DNA from 2 places in the Pseudoclavibacter sp. RFBG4 genome. Region 2 is predicted to be linked to the other one. Evidence: riboswitches for the same ligand, from Rfam matches in the RefSeq annotation. Region 2 holds a riboswitch; the other holds the start of a gene.
The links. Region 2 has a riboswitch for thiamine pyrophosphate ahead of C5E10_RS12365 (YkoF family thiamine/hydroxymethylpyrimidine-binding protein). Riboswitches for the same ligand answer to the same signal wherever they lie in the genome.
Positions count from the first base shown of each region.

Region 1 (4,404 bases), on a different contig from region 2:
GTGATGCGGCTCGCGAACTCGCCGAGCGTCGACGGCTCGCCTCGCCAGAAGTCGCGCACGGTGTCGCGGTACTTGCCGTTCCACTCCGTCCACTGCGGTGGGAAGTTGCCGACCTGGTAGCCGCCGGGCCCGACGTCCCACGGCTCTGCGATGAGCTTCACCTGCGAGACCACCGGGTCCTGCTGCACGAGGTCGAAGAAGGTGGACAGCTTGTCGACGTCGTGGAGCTCGCGGGCGAGGGTGGAGGCGAGGTCGAAGCGGAAGCCGTCGACGTGCATCTCGGTGACCCAGTAGCGCAGCGAGTCCATGATGAGCTGCAGCGAGTGCGGGTGGCGCATGTTGAGCGAGTTGCCCGTGCCCGTGTAGTCGGTGTAGTACCGCTTGTCGTCTTCCTCGAGCCGGTAGTAGGCGGCGTTGTCGATGCCGCGGAAGCTGAGGGTCGGGCCGAGGTGGTTGCCTTCTGCCGTGTGGTTGTAGACGACGTCGAGGATGACCTCGATGTTGTTGGCGTGCAGTGTGCGCACCATCGACTTGAACTCCTGCACCTGCTGGCCTGCCGTGCCCTGGGAGGCGTAGTCGGCGTGCGGGGCGAGGAACGAGATGGTGTTGTACCCCCAGTAGTTGCGGAGGCCCTTCTCGATGAGGGTGCTGTCCTGCACGAACTGGTGCACGGGCATGAGCTCGATGGCGGTGACGCCGAGGCGCTTGAGGTGCTCGACGATCGCGGGGTGCGCGATGCCGGCGTACGTGCCGCGGATCTCCTCTGGCACATCCGGGTGCAGCTCGGTGAGCCCCTTGACGTGCGCCTCGTAGATGAGGGACTCGTTGTAGGGGATGCCGGGCTTCCGGTCGCCAGCCCAGTCGAAGTAGGGGTTGATGACAACGCCCTTCATCATGTGGGGCGCTGAGTCGAGGTCGTTGAACGAGTCGGGGTCGCCGAAGTTGTAGCTGAAGAGCGACTGGTCCCAGTCGATGTCGCCCGTCGTCGCCTTCGCGTACGGGTCGAGGAGGAGCTTCGCCGGGTTGCAGCGGCTTCCGTTGATCGGGTCGTAGTCGCCGTGCATCCGGTAGCCGTACTGCTGGCCGGGCTGCACGTGAGGGAGGTAGGCATGCCAGACGTGCGCGTCCTGCTCGTAGAGCCTCACCCGCTCCTCGTTGCCGTCGTCATCGAAGAGGCACAGCTCGACCTTGTGGGCGGCCTCGCTGAAGATCGCGAAGTTGGTGCCACTTCCATCGAACGTCGCTCCGAGGGGGTAGGCATTTCCGGGCCACGTTTTCATGCACGCTCCTATTGCTTCATCGAAGAACATCGCGTGTGGATGCAGGCACTAAAGCTACCAAAGGGTGGGAGCGCTCTCGCCCGCGAGCACACAGGACTTCTCCTGGTTGGCAGGCATGTCGACGACCTACGCTGGCCGCATGACGAACCTCACACAGAACCTCACGGACTCGGTCAAGAAGCTCGGCGTCACACTCGCCTACGGCGAGAAGGTGGAACTCGGCAAGTCCACGATCCTTCCGGTCGCTCTCGTCTCGTACGGCTACGGCGGTGGTGAGAGCGCTGAGGAGGGTCAGGAGAACTCGTCGGGCGGCGGTGGCGGCGGCATGGCCGTGCCGGTCGGCGCGTACGTCGATGACGAGTTCGGCACGAGCTTCCGTCCGAACATCATCACGCTGCTCGTCGTGTCGATTCCGCTGGTGTGGACGGTCGGGCACGCCCTCCCACGCCTCATCAAGGCGCTCAAGAAGTAGCTCTGGCGGCGGTACGGCCTATACTTGGGGTGTTCACGGGAGTCCGGTAGTCCGGGCTGAGAGGAAGGCTCAAGCCTTCGACCGTCAAACCTGATCTGGGTAATGCCAGCGCAGGGAGGCACATCTCCGAGCAGGGTCGCCCACGGCTCTGCGCCCGTGCACTTTCACTCGAAAGGGCACACAGCATGACAACTTCCTCGACTCCATCTCCGACTGCGGCAGCGCAGGTTCCGGCTCAGGCGAAGGCGCCGAAGAGCCGCTTCCGCTGGCGGGTCATCGACATCGTCACGGCCGCCGTTCTCGGTGTCGCGACGGGCCTCATCTTCATCTTCTGGAACAGCGTCGGCTACCTGTGGTTCACGACGATGGACGCGTTGACGCCGGGCTTCGGCGGCATCGCGGTCGGCATCTGGCTGCTCGGCGGCGTGCTGGGCGGGCTCATCATCCGCAAGCCGGGGGCTGCGCTCTTCGTCGAGGTGCTCGCGGCGTGCGTCTCCATGCTGCTCGGCAGTCAGTGGTCGATCGAGACCGTGTACTCGGGTATCGCGCAGGGCCTCGGTGCCGAGCTCGTCTTCGCGCTCTTCCTCTACAAGCGCTTCGGTCTGAGCGTCGCGATGCTCGCAGGCGCGGGTGCCGCCGTCGCCGCGTGGGTGCTCGAGCTGTTCCTCAGCGCGAACATCGAGAAGGGCCCTGAATTCCTGACGATCTACCTCGTCGCCGTCGTGGTCTCCGGTGCGGTGCTGGCCGGAGTCGTCGGCTGGCTGCTCACGCGAGCGCTCGCCGCGACCGGCGCGCTGAACCGCTTCGCGGCGGGCAGAAGCGCGAAGCGAATCGGCTAGCGTTCGTGGGCGCGAGAGTCGAGGCGAGGGGGTGGGGCTGGCGCCACGCCGACCGGGCGAAGCTGGCGGTCAGCCAGCTCGACCTGACGATCGAGCCCGGAGAGGCCGTGCTGCTGCTCGGGCCGTCGGGGGCGGGCAAGTCGACGCTCCTGGCGGCTCTTGCCGGGGTGCTCGGCGACCACGAGGACGAAGGTCAGGAGCTCGGCTCGCTGCTGGTCGACGGCAGGCATCCGACGGATGCGCGCGGCGCGGTGGGGCTGGTCCTGCAGGATCCGCAGGCGAACACGGTGCTCGCCCGAATCGGCGACGACGTCGCGTTCGGCTGCGAGAACCTCGGTGTGCCGCGCGCCGAGACCTGGGTTCGGGTGCGCGAGGCGCTCGACGCCGTCGGGCTGCGGATGCCCCTCGACCGCTCCACCGCGCAGCTGTCCGGTGGTGAGCGCCAGCGCCTCGCGATCGCGGGCGTGCTCGCGATGCGGCCGAACCTCATCCTGCTCGACGAGCCGACCGCGAACCTCGACCCGGCCGGTGTCGAGGAGGTTCGCGAGGCGGTTGTGCGTGCCGCCGAGGTCACCGGTGCGACGCTCATCGTCATCGAGCATCGGGTGGATGTGTGGCGTTCGAGCGTCGACCGGGTCGTCGTACTCGGCACTGAGCAGCACCTGCTCGCCGACGGTGACCCCGACGTGATCCTGGAGGAGCAGCGGGAGTCGCTCCTCGCGGCGGGTGTGTGGATAGGCGGCCACGAACCCTCGGTTCCGCGGGGCGAGCGCGCCCCGGGGGAGGATCTGCTCGTCGCCGACGGCCTCGGGTTCGGGCGTGCCGACCATCCGCTGCACACGCAGTTCGGGGCAACGCTGCGGGCGGGGGAGTCGACGGTGGTGCTCGGGCCCAACGGCGCGGGCAAGACGACGCTGGCGCTGACGCTCGCTGGCCTGCTCAAGCCGGTCGCGGGCGACGTGCGTGCGAGCAGCGCCCTGCGGGAAGCTGGCGAAGACGCCGACCGTCGACGGAGTGGCTGGGCGCTCGGCAGGTTCCGCGCGGCGGGCCCGGTCGGCCCGCATCCGTCTGCCTGGCGATCCCGTCAGCTGCTGACGAGGATCGGCACGGTCTTCCAGCAGCCCGAGCACCAGTTCGTCGCGGGCACGGTGCGGCGCGAGCTCGAGGTGGGACCGGATGCGGTGGGGCGCGGCAGACGCGAGACGAGCGAACGCGTCGACGAGCTGCTCGCGGCGCTGCGCCTCTCGCACCTCGCGGAGGCGCACCCCTTCACGCTCTCCGGCGGTGAGCAGCGTCGGCTGTCCGTCGCGACGGTGCTCGCGACGGCCCCTCGGGTGCTCATCTTCGACGAGCCGACCTTCGGGCAGGACCGCAGGACGTGGACGGAGCTCGTCACGATCATGTCGCGCCTCGTCTCCGAGGGGCACTCGCTGGTCTCCGTGACCCACGACGAGCAGCTCGTGCGCGTGCTCGGCGACCAGCGCATCCGCATCGAAGCCCACGACCGCAAGAACGAGAAGGTGCCAGCATGAGCGGCAGCGGCGCGGGCGTCGCCTCGGCGGGTTCCCGCCCGGCATGGTGGTCGGCCACATCGCCCCAGGTCGACGCCGACGGCGTGCCGCTTGAGGTGCTCCCCGTCGGCGGACGGTTCCTCGACCGCGTGAACCCGGTCACGCCGTTCCTGGCGGCGGTGCTGTACTCGATTCCCCTGCTGACGACGCTCGATGTCGTCTCGGCGGCCGTCGCGCTGACGCTCTCGCTCCTCGCCTTCGGCGTCGCCGGCGTGCGCCCCATGGAGGTCCTGCGATCGAGC
Region 1 is NZ_PSYC01000022.1:65,041-69,444, forward strand. It holds gene glgX (glycogen debranching protein GlgX) at 1-1,280, opposite strand, end outside; gene C5E10_RS06630 (hypothetical protein) at 1,420-1,752, shown strand; TPP riboswitch at 1,777-1,886, shown strand; gene C5E10_RS06635 (ECF transporter S component) at 1,938-2,591, shown strand; gene C5E10_RS06640 (ABC transporter ATP-binding protein) at 2,597-4,123, shown strand; gene C5E10_RS06645 (energy-coupling factor transporter transmembrane protein EcfT) at 4,120-4,404, shown strand, end outside.
Region 1: another riboswitch for thiamine pyrophosphate. It lies ahead of C5E10_RS06635 (ECF transporter S component); the one in region 2 lies ahead of C5E10_RS12365 (YkoF family thiamine/hydroxymethylpyrimidine-binding protein).

Region 2 (4,404 bases):
AGGCTGGCGAACTGGCGCGCGAGCTCGAACGGCTCGTTGAAGGTGGCGTTGATCGTGCCCACGAGCCCGATGTGCTCGGTGACCGCGGCGATGGCGGCAAGCACGGGAATGGTATCGGGGCGACCCGCGATGTCGTGGTCGAAGATCTCGCCGCGCCGCGAGCGCAGCGCGAGACCCTCGGCGAGGAAGAAGTAGTCGAACTTCCCGGCCTCCGCCTTCTGGGCGGCGTGCTTGAACGTCGAGAACTCGATCTGGCTCCCGGCGTCAGGGTGCTCCCAGAGGGTGTGCTCGTTGACTCCGCCGACGTAGGCGGCGAGGATGATCTGCTTCTTGGTCACGATGATCTCCTGATCGAGTCGGGCCTAGACGGCGGCGTAGCGGTTCGGGACGGTGGTCGGCAGGCCGAGGAGGCCGCGCAGGGAACGCGCTTCGTAGCGCTCCCGGAAGAGCCCCTTCTGCTGGAGGAGGGGAACGACGTCGGCGACGATGCGAGGCAGGTCGTCCGTCACGACTCCCGGGTGCAGGCGGAAGCCGTCGTAGCCGAGCGCCGAGAGCGTCTCGAAGTGCTCGACGAGCTCGGAGGCCGAACCGGCGAACACCGCGGGCGGCTGCCCGAGCGTGCGGCCCTTCGCGTCGAGGCGAGCGAGACGAGCGGCCCCGGTCTCCTCGGGCCCGTCGAGGAACACCGCCACGTCGACGTAGACGGAGAGCGGCTCGCCGGCACGTCCCACCTTCTGCTCGGCGGCCCGCACCTCCGACAGGATGCTCACGGCCGAGGCGACATCCGACGGGGTGACGAAGAGCAGATCGGAGCTCGCGGCGGCGAACTCGTACGGCACCTGGGCGTGCCCGAGCGAGGCGACCACTGGCTGCCCCTGCGGCGGCCGCGGCGTGATCGACGGGCCTCGCACGCTGAACCATCTGCCCTCGAACTCGACGCGGTGCACCTTCGCTGCGTCGAGGAAGCGGTCCGTGGAGGCGTCGCGGATCTCCGCGTCGTCCTCCCAGCTGTCCCAGAGCCTGCGCACGACCTCGACGAAGTCGTTGGCCTCGGCGAAGAGGTCCCCGATGTCCGCGGTCGAAGCACGCTCGAGGGTCTCGAGGAACTCCGCCGGGTCGCGGCGACCGAAGTGCGTGTGGTCCGACCCGATCGAGAGGCGAGCCTGCCAGCCGGCGCGGCCCTCGCTCGTGTAGTCGAGCGTCGCGACAGCCTTGGAGACGTGGAAGGGCTCGGTGTGCGTGGTCGTGACCGTCGGGATGAGACCGATGCTGTGGGTCACGGGAGCTACCCGCGAGGCGATGAGCAGCGCATCCAGTCGACCCCAAACCTCGTCGGTGCGGTCGTCGTCGTGCAGCCGCTCGGACGACTGCAGCGCCAACGAGTCCTCGATGGTCGCGAAGTCGAGGAGCCCCTGCTCGGCGAGCTGGACGAGCCCCACCCAGTAGTCGGGCGTGAAGAGCTCGTCCGGACGGGCGCTCGGCTCCCGCCAGGCGGCCGGGTGGATGCCGGCGCCATCGAGTGCGACGCCGAGGTGGATTCGGTGTGGGTTCGTCATGGTCTGACGCTAGGTGGCGCCTCATGGCGGGGCCACGGCGCCTGACGCGCCCCGTTACGCGTCGCAACGTGGGGACATGTTCGTGGAGGCTCCTCGCACCGGAGTCGAGCATCATCGTGGCATGGCTATCAAGGGCGTACTTGCGCAGATCACCGTGTCCGACCTGGCTCAGGCTACGGAATATTACGGCAGGCTCTTCGGACGCGGACCCGACGAGAATCCGATGCCGGGCCTTCTGGAGTGGCACTTCACAAGCGAGGCCGGCCTGCAGCTCTGGGCTGACTCGAGCCGCTCGGGCAGATCCACGGTGGTGTTCACCGAGGACGACCTCGCCGGTGTCGCCGAACGGCTCGAAGCGGCCAAGATCGAGCACGGCGGAATCGAAGACGCCACTCACTTCCAGATCCTCCAGGTGCTCGACCCGGAAGGCAATCACGTGGTCTTCACGAGCGCAGGGAGCTAGGCGCGGAAAGCGCCGGGGCTACAGTGTGCCCGTGCACGGGAGCCCGATGAGTCGGGCTGAGAGGGAGTACTCGAACTCCGACCGTTGAACCTGATCTGGGTAATGCCAGCGAAGGGAGTCAACTCACCCGTGCCGTCACGCTCCGACGGAAGGCACGCACATGGAAACCATCACCCAGGACCCGCTCGCATTCGGGGTGGGCGCACGAGTCACCGTCTCGGTCATGTCCGACCGATACGTCGACGTGATCCTCGCCGCACTCGACGCCGCCGACTCTTCCGGCCTCGTGCTCGAGACGGGCGACGTGAGCACCTACGCGGGCGGCGACGAGCAGTCGCTGCTGCGCTGGCTCACCGACCTCTCGCAGCACATCGCGGCGACGGGGCTGCACGCCTCCATCCAGGTGCTGCTGTCTCGCGGCTGCCCCGGCGAGGCCGTGTGCGATCTGCCGGGAGGCGCCGGCCCCAGGCGAGTGGATGCGCCCCGCGGGCGGAGGTCTGGCAGCTTCGCGAGCGCGGAGTGGGCGCTCTACCCCCTCGAGGATGCGGGCTCGGCAGAGCGGACGCCCGACCACATGCGCGAGATCTACGCGGCCATCGAGACGGCGAAGGCGAGCGGCACGTTCGTGGCCTCCGAGCATTTCGTGACGAAGCTCAGCGGCGACCTCGGGCGCGTGCTCGAGACGGTCGCGGTCGCTTGGGCGGGGGTCGGGGCGCACGTGCAGCATGTGACGAGTCACCTCACGATCTCGCTGAACAGCCCCAGCCACGCAAGCGGCCAGGCAGAAGCGGCAATCGACTCGGCAGCCGAGGCCCGCGCATGAGCCTCAAGCTGCGAGACATCGTGCTCATGGTCGTGCTCGGCACGGTCTTCGGCTTCCTGTACTGGGCTCTCGTGCAGGCGTGGACTGCGCTCTCCATCGCGATGGGGCCAGCTGGCGACCTCGCCCAGCACTTCCTCTTCGGCGGCTGGCTGCTCGTCGCCCCCATCGCGATCGCCATCATCCGCCGGCCGTTCGTCGGCGTCATCGCGGAGGTGCTCGCCTCCGTCATCGAGGTCGTGTTCCTCGGCTCCGCCGTCGGCCCCCTGCTCTTCGTCGCCGCCGCCATCCAGGGCATCGGCAGCGAGCTGCCGTTCGCGCTCGGCCGGTACCGGAAGTACGGCTGGCTGCGGTACGCGATCTCCGGCGCGCTCGGCGCTGGCCTCGTGTTCTTCTACTCGGCGTTCCGCTCAGGCTGGTACGGCCAGGAGATCCTGTTCCTGCGCTTCGGCATCCAGCTCGCCTCTGGCATCATCCTCGGCGGCCTCCTCGCGAAGCTCATCGTCGATTCGCTTGTGCGCACCGGAGTTCTCGACAACTTCGCGATCGTGCAGGACTCGAAGCCGCTCGCCGCTCGCCGTGCGGCCTGACAGCTCGAGCGCCGACATCTCGAGCACCGATATCTCAAGCGCCGACATCGAGGCGGTCGGATTCGAGGCGATCCACTCGTCTGGAGATGGTCTCGGGCCAGTGGATCTGCGCGTGGCACCTGGCGAGCACGTGCTTGTCATCGGGCCGTCAGGGGCGGGGAAGTCGACGCTGCTGCAGGCGCTCAGCGGGGTCATCCCCCACACCGTCCCCGCCCAGGTCAGCGGGCGCATCCGCATCTGCGGGGTGGATACGCAGGAGTCGGACGTGCCGCGCCTCTCCCGGCACCTCTCCGTCGTCGCGCAGAACCCGAGCTCCTCGGTGTGCCTCCCCGACGTCGCCGACGAGGTCGCGTTCCCGCTCGAGAACCACGCCTGGGTGCCAGAGGCGATGGGGCCAGCAGTGCGCGCGGCCCTCGACCTCGTCGGCGCGGGGAAGCTCGCCGACCGTCGCACGGCGACGCTCTCGGGCGGCGAGACCCAGCGCGTGGCCCTCGCCGCGGCCATCGTCACGGAGCCCCGTGTCCTGGTGCTCGACGAGCCCACATCGATGCTCGACCCTGCGGGAATCGCGTCGGTCCGACAGGCGGTCGACGCGGCCTCTGCACGAGCATCCACGATCGTGCTCGTCGAGCACCGGCTCGACGAGTACGCGGGAGCGCGCGGCATCGCGGGCCTCCCGGGACGAACAATCGTGGTCGCGCGCGGTGGTGTCGTCGCCCACGACGGCCCGACGGCGCGCGTGCTGGTCGAGCACGCAGCGGCATTGCAGGAGGCGGGGTGCTGGCTGCCGCTCGACGCGGAACTCGCCGCACTCACCGGCCTCGAGGGCGGACTCGCGAACGACGAGGTCGCAGACCGGGTCGCCGCGCTCGGCGCCCGCGCCGCAGCCGGCGCAGCCGGAGCGACGCCCGTGAGGCCGACCCGCGAGGCGGAAGCCCTGAGCGTCGATAACCTCGACGTCGTCGCTGGCGGGGC
Region 2 is NZ_PSYC01000029.1:209,368-213,771, forward strand. It holds gene C5E10_RS12350 (NtaA/DmoA family FMN-dependent monooxygenase) at 1-338, opposite strand, end outside; gene C5E10_RS12355 (LLM class flavin-dependent oxidoreductase) at 363-1,556, opposite strand; gene C5E10_RS12360 (VOC family protein) at 1,678-2,019, shown strand; TPP riboswitch at 2,045-2,154, shown strand; gene C5E10_RS12365 (YkoF family thiamine/hydroxymethylpyrimidine-binding protein) at 2,180-2,842, shown strand; gene C5E10_RS12370 (ECF transporter S component) at 2,839-3,429, shown strand; gene C5E10_RS12375 (ABC transporter ATP-binding protein) at 3,419-4,404, shown strand, end outside.